Regions from separate parts of the Streptomyces sp. NBC_00440 genome, predicted to be linked through region 1. Evidence: riboswitches for the same ligand, from Rfam matches in the RefSeq annotation. Region 1 holds a riboswitch; each other region holds the start of a gene.
The links. A riboswitch is a leader RNA that binds a small molecule or an ion and turns the genes downstream of it on or off. The one in region 1 is predicted to bind cobalamin.
Positions count from the first base shown of each region.

Region 1 (2,176 bases):
ATGTCCCGTTCGGCGGACGCGTCGAGCGGTACATGCAGGAGCGAGCAGGAGGCGGAGACGTCCACCCGGTCGGCCAGCCCCAGCAGGGTTCCCAGCGTGGTGAGCGACTTCTCCAGGTCGTTGGCCCAGATGTTGCGCCCGTCGACCACGCCGGCGACCAGGCGCTTGCCGGGCAGTCCGCCGACGGCGGCGAGCGCGCCGATGTTGGCCGCGGCTGCCCCGGTGAAGTCCAGCGCGAGGCCCTCCACCGGGGCCTTGGCCAGGACGGGCAGCGCATCGCCGAGGCGGTCGAAGTAGGACGCGACCAGCAGCTTGGGACGGTCGGTGAGCGAGCCGAGTTCACGGTAGGCGCGTGCGGCGGCGTTCAGGTCTGCGGGGGTGCGGTCCTGGACGAGAGCCGGCTCGTCCAGCTGGACCCACTCCGCGCCCGCCGCCCGCAGATCGGCGAGCACCTCGGCGTAGACGGGCAGCAGCCGGTCCAGCAGGGTCAGCGGTTCGAAGTCCGCTGCGACGCCCGGTGCCGGCTTGGCCAGCAGCAGATAGGTGACCGGGCCGACGAGTACGGGACGGGCGGCGAGCCCGAGGGCGATCGCCTCCTTGAGCTGCCCGGTCTGCTGGGTGGAGTCCGCGGCGAACTCCGTGTCAGGGCCCAGTTCGGGTACCAGGTAGTGGTAGTTGGTGTCGAACCACTTGGTCATCTCCAGCGGCGCCAGCTCCTGGGTCCCGCGTGCCATCGCGAAGTAACCGTCGAGCGCGTCGGTTTCGACGGCCTTGCGGTGCCGCTCCGGGACCGCGCCGACCATCACGCTGGTGTCCAGGACATGGTCGTAGTACGAGAAGTCACCGGTGGGCACCTCATGGATGCCGGATTCCGCCAGACGCTGCCAGTTCGACCGGCGCAGACCTGCGGCGGTCTCGCGGAGGTCGTCGGCGCTGGTGCGGCCCTGCCAGTAGCCCTCGATGGCCTTCTTCAGTTCCCGGTTCGGGCCCTGTCGGGGGTAGCCGTACACGGTGGCCCGTGCTGCCGCGGCTGCGGGCTTCGTTGTCACGGAAATCTCCTTCGCGAGATGACTCCTTGAGATCCCGGAGACGGGACGCGAGCGCGAAGGGGTGACGAACCGGGCGGTCCGCGCGTGCCACGAGGCACGGCCGTCCGCCGGTATGTACGCCGACCCGCCCACGAGGTCACCGGGGTATCCGCACGCGATCGGTCGCGCACGGGCAACAGGCAGGTCTTCGGACTTGCGGGCGCGGTCACCCTCGGAAGGGCATCCACCTACTGGCCGTCGCTTCCCAGACCCGGCCGGGCCCAGTGCGTATGACGGCGGTCGTTCCCACTCACCGCTGCGGGGCAGTCCCGGAATTCCACCGGGTTCCCTCTTACGACGCATCCCGCCTGGCGGACGGGGCGAACCAGTTGCACCAGACAGTCTAGAGCCTCTGGTTCCGATCGGGCCGGATCGCCGGTTTCCACCGGCCGCTCGGTCCACGACCCCTCATCGGCCCCGGCTTCCGGATGGCCTAAATGCCACTATCACGTGATCAGTCGTGCCCATACTGAGCAGATGGTGTCCGCTGCGCGCCGGGCCCCCGGACTCCTTCCGGCACAGGTCACCGGCGACACGGTCGTGCACGGCCGCACGGCCCGCGCCCCGAGATGGACGGAGCTCTCACGATGAAGCGCCTCACCAGGACCGCGACCGCGGTGGCAGCCGGTCTGCTGCTGCTCGGAACACTCGGCACCGCGACGGCCACGGCCGCGACAGGGACGTCCGGGACGGCCACGGCGCCCGGCGGCGTCCTGGGCCCGGACGGTTACAAGGGCATCCAGCTCGGACAGTCCGAACGCGATGCGGAGAAGACCGGCCTGCTGGTCAACAAGCAGACCACTTCCGGCTGCGACTTCTACCGCCTCGCTGCCAGTGAGGGGAAGCCGAACCTGGGCGGCGGCGTCTTCATCGAGCCCCGCAAGGGGGTGGTGGTGATCACCGGGACGAACCTGATCCGTACGCCCGAAGGGATCACCATGGGCACCGGCCTGGCCCGGGTCAAGGCCGCCTACCCGCGGCTGACGAAGGTCGGCGACTTCATCTTCGAGACCCCCGTCCCCGGCGGCACGCCCGGTGAGCGCTACCGCTTCGCCGTGGACGAGCAGAACCTGGTGGCCGACTTCGCC
Region 1 covers NZ_CP107921.1:7,842,690-7,844,865, forward strand. The annotation lists gene metE (5-methyltetrahydropteroyltriglutamate--homocysteine S-methyltransferase) at 1-1,049, opposite strand, end outside; cobalamin riboswitch at 1,211-1,433, opposite strand; gene OHB13_RS34885 (hypothetical protein) at 1,676-2,176, shown strand, end outside.

Region 2 (2,176 bases), 2.2 Mb from region 1:
TCTCCTCGCGCAGCCGCAACGTGATCCGCCGCAACACCGCGATCCTGCCGCTGTACTCGCTGATGCTGGGGCTGCTCGCGCTGCTCGGCTTCATGGCGATCGCCGCGGGCATCAAGGTGAAGAACGGCCAGCTGGCGATCCCGCAGCTGTTCGAGAACATGTTCCCCGACTGGTTCGCGGGCGTGGCCTTCGCGGCCATCGGCATCGGTGCGCTGGTACCGGCCGCGATCATGTCCATCGCTGCGGCGAACCTCTTCACCCGCAACATCTACAAGGACTTCATCAAACCGGGCGCGACCCCTGCCCAGGAGGCCAAGGTCTCCAAGCTGGTCTCGCTCGTGGTGAAGGTCGGCGCGCTGCTCTTCGTGCTCGCCATGGACCCGACGGTGGCGATCAACTTCCAGCTGCTGGGCGGCATCTGGATCCTCCAGACGATGCCGGCGCTGGTCGGCGGGCTCTTCACCCGCTGGTTCCACCGCTGGGCGCTGCTCGCGGGCTGGGCGGTCGGCATGGTGTACGGCACGCTCGCCGCATACGGTGTGGCGAGCCCGACCCAGGCGCACTTCGGCGGCTCCTCCAAGGAGATCCCGGGCATCGGGCAGATCGGCTACATCGGTCTGACGGCGTTCGTGCTGAACGTCGTGGTGACGCTGGTGCTCACCGTCGTGCTCAACGCGGTGAAGGCACCGGCCGGAATCGACGAGACCTCCCCGGAGGACTACACGGCGGACGCCGGTGACGAGGGCGTCCAGGTGGAGCTCCCGCCGGCCACAGAAGCCGCCCCGGCAGCCCACTGAGCCCGCACGCCCACCCACTGAGCCGTAGGGCCTGCCACTGAGCCGCAGGCTCCGCCAGGGGCCGCCGCGCCTCCCTCCCGGGAGCTGCGGCGGCCCCTCGCCATGCCGCCCCCGCCCCTCCCTTCCGTCCTCCACGACACAACATATGGGGGGTGCTTTCCGGCGGGCACCCCACATGTATGCTCATGCTCGCTGTCGCCGCAGGGGAATCCGGTGCGAATCCGGAACTGTCCCGCAACGGTGTGATCAGTGCGCTTTCGCGCACCGTGGAGTCCGAGGACCTGCCGACGGCGCATCCGGCTCGACCGAACCGGATGGGAAACGTCCGGGCCTCGCGGTTGGGCTTGCGGATGCTGTGCGGTGTGCTGCTCTGCTGTGCCCGTACGCACCCGTGCCCCCGCCGGCCCCAGCCGAGCGAGGGAGAGCGCACCGTGACCATCGCGCCCACCGCACCTGTCTCCGAGCAGGTGTCGGATGCCCCGGGAACCGTACTTCTGCGGACCCTGACCGACCTCACCGCCGATCTCACCGACACCGACCCCGGCAAGGTCGCCGCTGCCGCCCTGCGCGGGCGCAACGCGGCGTCGGACGAGGCCGAGTTGCGGGAGCTGGCCACCGAGGCGGCCGCCGGTCTCATCTCCGAGGACCCCGCGTACTCACGGCTCGCCGCCAGGCTGCTCACCCGGACCATCGCGGACGAGGCGGCCGGACAGGGCGCGGTGTCGTTCTCCTCATCGGTCGCCGTCGGACACCGCGAGGGCCTGATCGCCGACCGTACGGCCGACTTCGTACGGCTGCACGCCGAGCGGCTCGACGCGACCATCGACACCGGGGCCGACGACCGCTTCGGATACTTCGGGCTGCGCACTCTCTACAGCCGCTATCTGCTGCGCCACCCGCTCACCCGCCAGGTCATCGAGACGCCCCAGCACTTCATGCTCCGGGTCGCCTGCGGTCTCGCCGCCGACGAGTCCGCGGCCGCACTGGACGAGGTGGCCGCGCTGTACGGGCTGATGAGCCGTCTCGACTATCTGCCCTCCTCCCCCACGCTCTTCAACTCGGGCACCCGCCACCCGCAGATGTCCTCGTGCTATCTGCTGGACTCGCCGCTCGACCAGCTGGACTCGATCTACGGGCGCTACCACGAGGTGGCGCGGCTGTCGAAGCACGCGGGCGGCATCGGCCTCTCGTACTCCCGTATCCGCTCCCGCGGTTCGCTGATCCGCGGCACCAACGGGCACTCCAACGGCATCGTCCCCTTCCTCAAGACCCTCGACGCCTCGGTCGCCGCGGTGAACCAGGGCGGCCGGCGCAAGGGCGCCGCCGCCGTCTACCTGGAGACCTGGCACTCGGACATCGAGGAGTTCCTGGAGCTGCGT
Region 2 covers NZ_CP107921.1:5,634,646-5,636,821, reverse strand. The annotation lists gene mctP (monocarboxylate uptake permease MctP) at 1-797, shown strand, start outside; cobalamin riboswitch at 977-1,100, shown strand; gene OHB13_RS25380 (ribonucleoside-diphosphate reductase subunit alpha) at 1,229-2,176, shown strand, end outside.
Region 2: another riboswitch for cobalamin. It lies ahead of OHB13_RS25380 (ribonucleoside-diphosphate reductase subunit alpha); the one in region 1 lies ahead of metE (5-methyltetrahydropteroyltriglutamate--homocysteine S-methyltransferase).

Region 3 (2,176 bases), 6.3 Mb from region 1:
GCCGCGGTCGTCGGCGCGGGCGCCGAGTATCTGACCGGCCGCGGCCCCTGGGGCATCGGCGCCGTCGCCGTCCTGCTGGTCGCGGGCTCCGGTGTCATCTGGTCGCTCTCCCGCCGCCAACCGGTCGGCCAGCACAGCGTCACCCCCGACGAACCCGCCGCGTCCGACGAGCCCGCCGGGGTGGTGACCACCGCCATCGCGGCTGTCGCCCCGCCGCCGGCCGGAGCGGTCTCCGACGGTCTCCGGACCACCATCCCCGCACCGGGCGGCGCCGCACCGGAGCCCACCCGGCCCGCCACGGTCTGAACACGGCCTGAGCACCCTCAGAACCCTGAGAACCCTGAGAACCCTGAGAACACGGTCCGTCCGAACACGGTCTGAAGGAGAAGGACACCGCACCATGGACATCGACTGGGCAGCTCTCGGCACCGTCTTCGGCGTCAGCCTCGTGGCCACCGTCGGACTGGTCGGCCTGTTCACCCTCGGCGTGGTGGGCCTGGCGCGGAAGCCCGTGCCGGAGCCGGGCACCGCCACCGCACCCGCCGCCGCGACTCCTGCCGGTACGGGCAGGGGCCCGGCCGCGCGGGCCGGCTCGTACGCCTGCTTCGCGCTCTGCGCGGCGGCCGTGGCGTACGGGATCTATCTGATCGTCGCCTGACGGCCCGCTCCTCCCCCACCACTCCCCGCGACAGCGTCACTCCGCCCGCCCGGCCGCCGCCACCGGCCACCGGGCGGGCTGCCCGTGTGCGCGGCCTGCCGGGCGAGTGGCCCGTACGGCCGTCCGGGTGGCCCGTGTGGGGCTCGGCACACTGCCCCGTCGCAGGTCAAGGGTGAGTTGACGGGTGTTCGCCGACCGTGGTGGACTTCCGGGGCCAATACGGCGGCAGGAGAGGAAGTCCGGTGCGAATCCGGCGCGGTCCCGCCACTGTCACCGGGGTCGCCCCCGGGAGCCAGGAACTCTCACCGCCGGTCACGTCGAACCAGGGCGCGGACACCCTGAGTGAGGACTACGCCATGCGCGGCCGCCTGCTGCCCGAACCGCCCGATGCTCCGAGTACGACCGCAGTGAGGGTCCCGGGCGAACTGGCCTGCTGACCCCATGCGTGGAGAGCGTGTCTTCGTGTACGGCGCCACCACGGGCCTCCTGGCAGACCTCATCTTCGCCGACCCCCGGCGCGGGCACCCCGTCGCCGCCTTCGGGCGGGCCGCCGCCGCCGTGGAGCGCCGGCTCTGGCGTGACCACCGCGGGTGGGGCGCGCTGCACACCATGGTCTGCGCCGGGGGCGCGGTGGGCGCCGCCGTGCTGGCCGGGCGTGCCGTACGCGGCCGTCCCGCCGCGGGCGTCGCACTGACCGCCGCCGCCACCTGGGCCGTCGTCGGCGGCACCTCGCTGGGGCGTGAGGCCCGCGCGGTGGGCGACGCGCTGGCGGCAGGTGATGTCGAGGCGGCCAGGGAGCGGCTGCCGCATCTGTGCGGACGCGATCCGCAGGCGCTCGACGCGCAGCAGATCGCGCGGGCCGTCGTGGAGTCCGTGGCCGAGAACACCTCCGACGCGGTGGTGGGCGCGCTGGTCTGGGGCGCCCTGGCCGGGGTGCCGGGGCTCGTCGGGTTCCGGGCGGTGAACACCCTGGACGCGATGGTGGGCCACCGGTCGCCCCGGTATCTGCGGTACGGCTGGGCCTCCGCCCGGCTCGACGATCTGGCGGGCCGGCCGGGCGCCCGGCTCACCGCCGTACTGGCGGTGCTCGCGGGCGGGGACCCGCGCGGCGCGGTACGGGCCTGGCGGTCGGACGCGGGCCGCCACCCGAGCCCCAACGCGGGCCCGGTGGAGGCGTCGTTCGCGGGCGCGCTGGGCGTACGGCTCGGCGGCACCCTCGCGTACGCCGGCCGGGTCGAGCACCGGGCGGTGCTCAACGGCGGCGGCCGGCCGGTGGCCGTCGGCGACATCGAACGCGCGGTGCGGCTGTCGCGCCGGGTGTCCCTGCTGGCGCTCGCGACAGCTCTCGTGGTGAGGAAGGTACGCGGATGAGTGGCGGGCTGCTGGTGGCCGGAACCACGTCGGACGCCGGGAAGAGCGTGGTCACGGCCGGTATCTGCCGGTGGCTGGTGCGCCGGGGTGTGAAGGTCGCGCCCTTCAAGGCGCAGAACATGTCGCTCAATTCGTTCGTCACCCGCG
Region 3 covers NZ_CP107921.1:1,558,279-1,560,454, forward strand. The annotation lists gene OHB13_RS07020 (inorganic phosphate transporter) at 1-306, shown strand, start outside; gene OHB13_RS07025 (hypothetical protein) at 401-658, shown strand; adenosylcobalamin (AdoCbl) riboswitch at 888-962, shown strand; gene OHB13_RS07030 (cobalamin biosynthesis protein) at 1,100-2,029, shown strand; partial or broken gene OHB13_RS07035 (cobyric acid synthase) at 2,026-2,176, shown strand, end outside.
Region 3: another riboswitch for cobalamin. It lies ahead of OHB13_RS07030 (cobalamin biosynthesis protein); the one in region 1 lies ahead of metE (5-methyltetrahydropteroyltriglutamate--homocysteine S-methyltransferase).

Region 4 (2,176 bases), 7.7 Mb from region 1:
CGAGCTGGGCCGCCCCCGCATCGACGTCACCCTGCGCATCTCGGGCTTCTTCCGTGACGCCTTCCCGCACACCATCGGCCTGCTGGACGACGCGGTACGGCTGGCCGCGTCCCTGGACGAGCCCGACGGGCAGAACTTCGTACGCGCCCACACCCGGGCCGACCTGGCCGAGCACGGCGACGAACGCCGGGCCACCACCCGGATCTTCGGCTCGCGCCCCGGCACCTACGGCGCGGGCATCCTCCAGCTCATCGACAGCCGCGACTGGCGCACCGACGCGGACCTCGCCGAGGTGTACACGGTGTGGGGCGGCTACGCCTACGGCCGGGAACTGGACGGCCGCCCGGCCCGCGCCGAGATGGAGACCGCGTACAAGCGGATCACGGTCGCCGCGAAGAACACGGACACCCGCGAGCACGACATCGCGGACTCCGACGACTACTTCCAGTACCACGGCGGCATGGTCGCCACCGTCCGGGCGCTGCGCGGGAGCGCCCCTGAGGCGTACATCGGCGACTCCACCCGCCCCGAGACCGTCCGCACCCGCACGCTCGTGGAGGAGACCTCACGGGTCTTCCGCGCACGGGTCGTCAACCCCCGCTGGATCGAGGCGATGCGGCGGCACGGCTACAAGGGAGCCTTCGAGCTCGCCGCCACCGTCGACTACCTCTTCGGGTACGACGCCACCACCGGTGTCGTCGCCGACTGGATGTACGACAAGCTCACCGAGACGTACGTACTCGACCCGGTGAACCGCGACTTCCTCCAGCAGGCCAACCCCTGGGCCCTGCACGGGATCGCGGAACGGCTCCTGGAGGCGGAGTCCCGCGGCATGTGGGCCGAGCCGGACCCCGCGACGCTCGAAGCGCTGCGCCAGGTCTACCTGGAGACCGAGGGGAATCTGGAGGGCGAGGACTGACCCGAGCGGTCTCCTCGCGGTGGTCCGCTGCTGCCGGTGCGGCGGTGAGAGCCGGGGCTCTCTCCGGCGTTATCGGCAGCTGACCACCCGGCGGCGGACAGGTGTGAGATCCGATACCTGCCCCAGGTGGGCGCATTTGCTGCCACCGTCGAGCAGAACCTAGGGTGAGCGAGCCGTGGTGTTCGGGAAGACCGGTGAAAGCCCCCTCGGGGCCTCAGACCGGAGCGGCCCTCGCCACTGTGATCGGGGAGTCTCCGTCCCGTCGAAGCCACTGGCCGTATCGCGGCCGGGAAGGCAGGGCCGGAGGCGAGCGTCAAGCGGACCCGTCAGCCAGGAGACCGGCCACGGCATCTCACGAAGTGATCCACGAGGTGCTGGAGCGTGACCGCATGACCCTGCCCGAATCCGCCGTGTTCGCCTGGCGGCGCGAGGACACCGTACGTACCGCCGGGCTCCTGGGGGTGATAGCAGCCCTCCACGTCGTCGCGTTCGGCGTTCTGTTCCTGCTGGTGGAGCCGGGCCACTACGAGGTCGGGTCCAAGGCGTTCGGGGTCGGACTCGGCATCACCGCGTACACGCTGGGGATGCGGCACGCCTTCGACGCCGACCACATCGCCGCCATCGACAACACCACGCGCAAACTCATGGCGGACGGGAAGCGCCCGGTATCGGTCGGCTTCTGGTTCGCGCTGGGGCACTCCAGCGTGGTGGTGGCCATGGCGGCGCTGGTCGCCGGGGGAGCCCGGCTCGCGGGAGTCCTCATGAACGAGGGCTCGGACGCCCACCAGGTGCTCGGCGTCGTCGGAACGAGCGTCTCGGGCTCGTTCCTGTACCTCATCGCGGCACTCAACCTGGTTGCTCTCGTGGGCATTCTGCGGGTGTTCAGGGAGATGCGCGCCGGACGTTACGACGAGGCCGAACTCGAAACACACCTGAACTCGCGCGGGTTCATGAACCGCATCCTCGGCCGGTTCACCAAGTCCGTCAGCAGGCCCGGCCAGATGTATCCGCTGGGCTTCCTCTTCGGCCTGGGCTTCGACACCGCGACCGAGGTCACCCTCATGGTGATGGCGGGCAGCGGCGCCGCAGCGGGTCTGCCCTGGTACGCCGTCCTCTGCCTGCCCCTGCTCTTCGCGGCCGGAATGAGTCTCTTCGACACACTCGACGGCACCTTCATGAACTTCGCGTACCAGTGGGCCTTCGCCAACCCGGTGCGCAAGGTGTTCTACAACCTCGCCATCACGGGCCTGTCCATCG
Region 4 covers NZ_CP107921.1:175,161-177,336, reverse strand. The annotation lists gene cobN (cobaltochelatase subunit CobN) at 1-919, shown strand, start outside; cobalamin riboswitch at 1,079-1,280, shown strand; gene OHB13_RS00860 (HoxN/HupN/NixA family nickel/cobalt transporter) at 1,309-2,176, shown strand, end outside.
Region 4: another riboswitch for cobalamin. It lies ahead of OHB13_RS00860 (HoxN/HupN/NixA family nickel/cobalt transporter); the one in region 1 lies ahead of metE (5-methyltetrahydropteroyltriglutamate--homocysteine S-methyltransferase).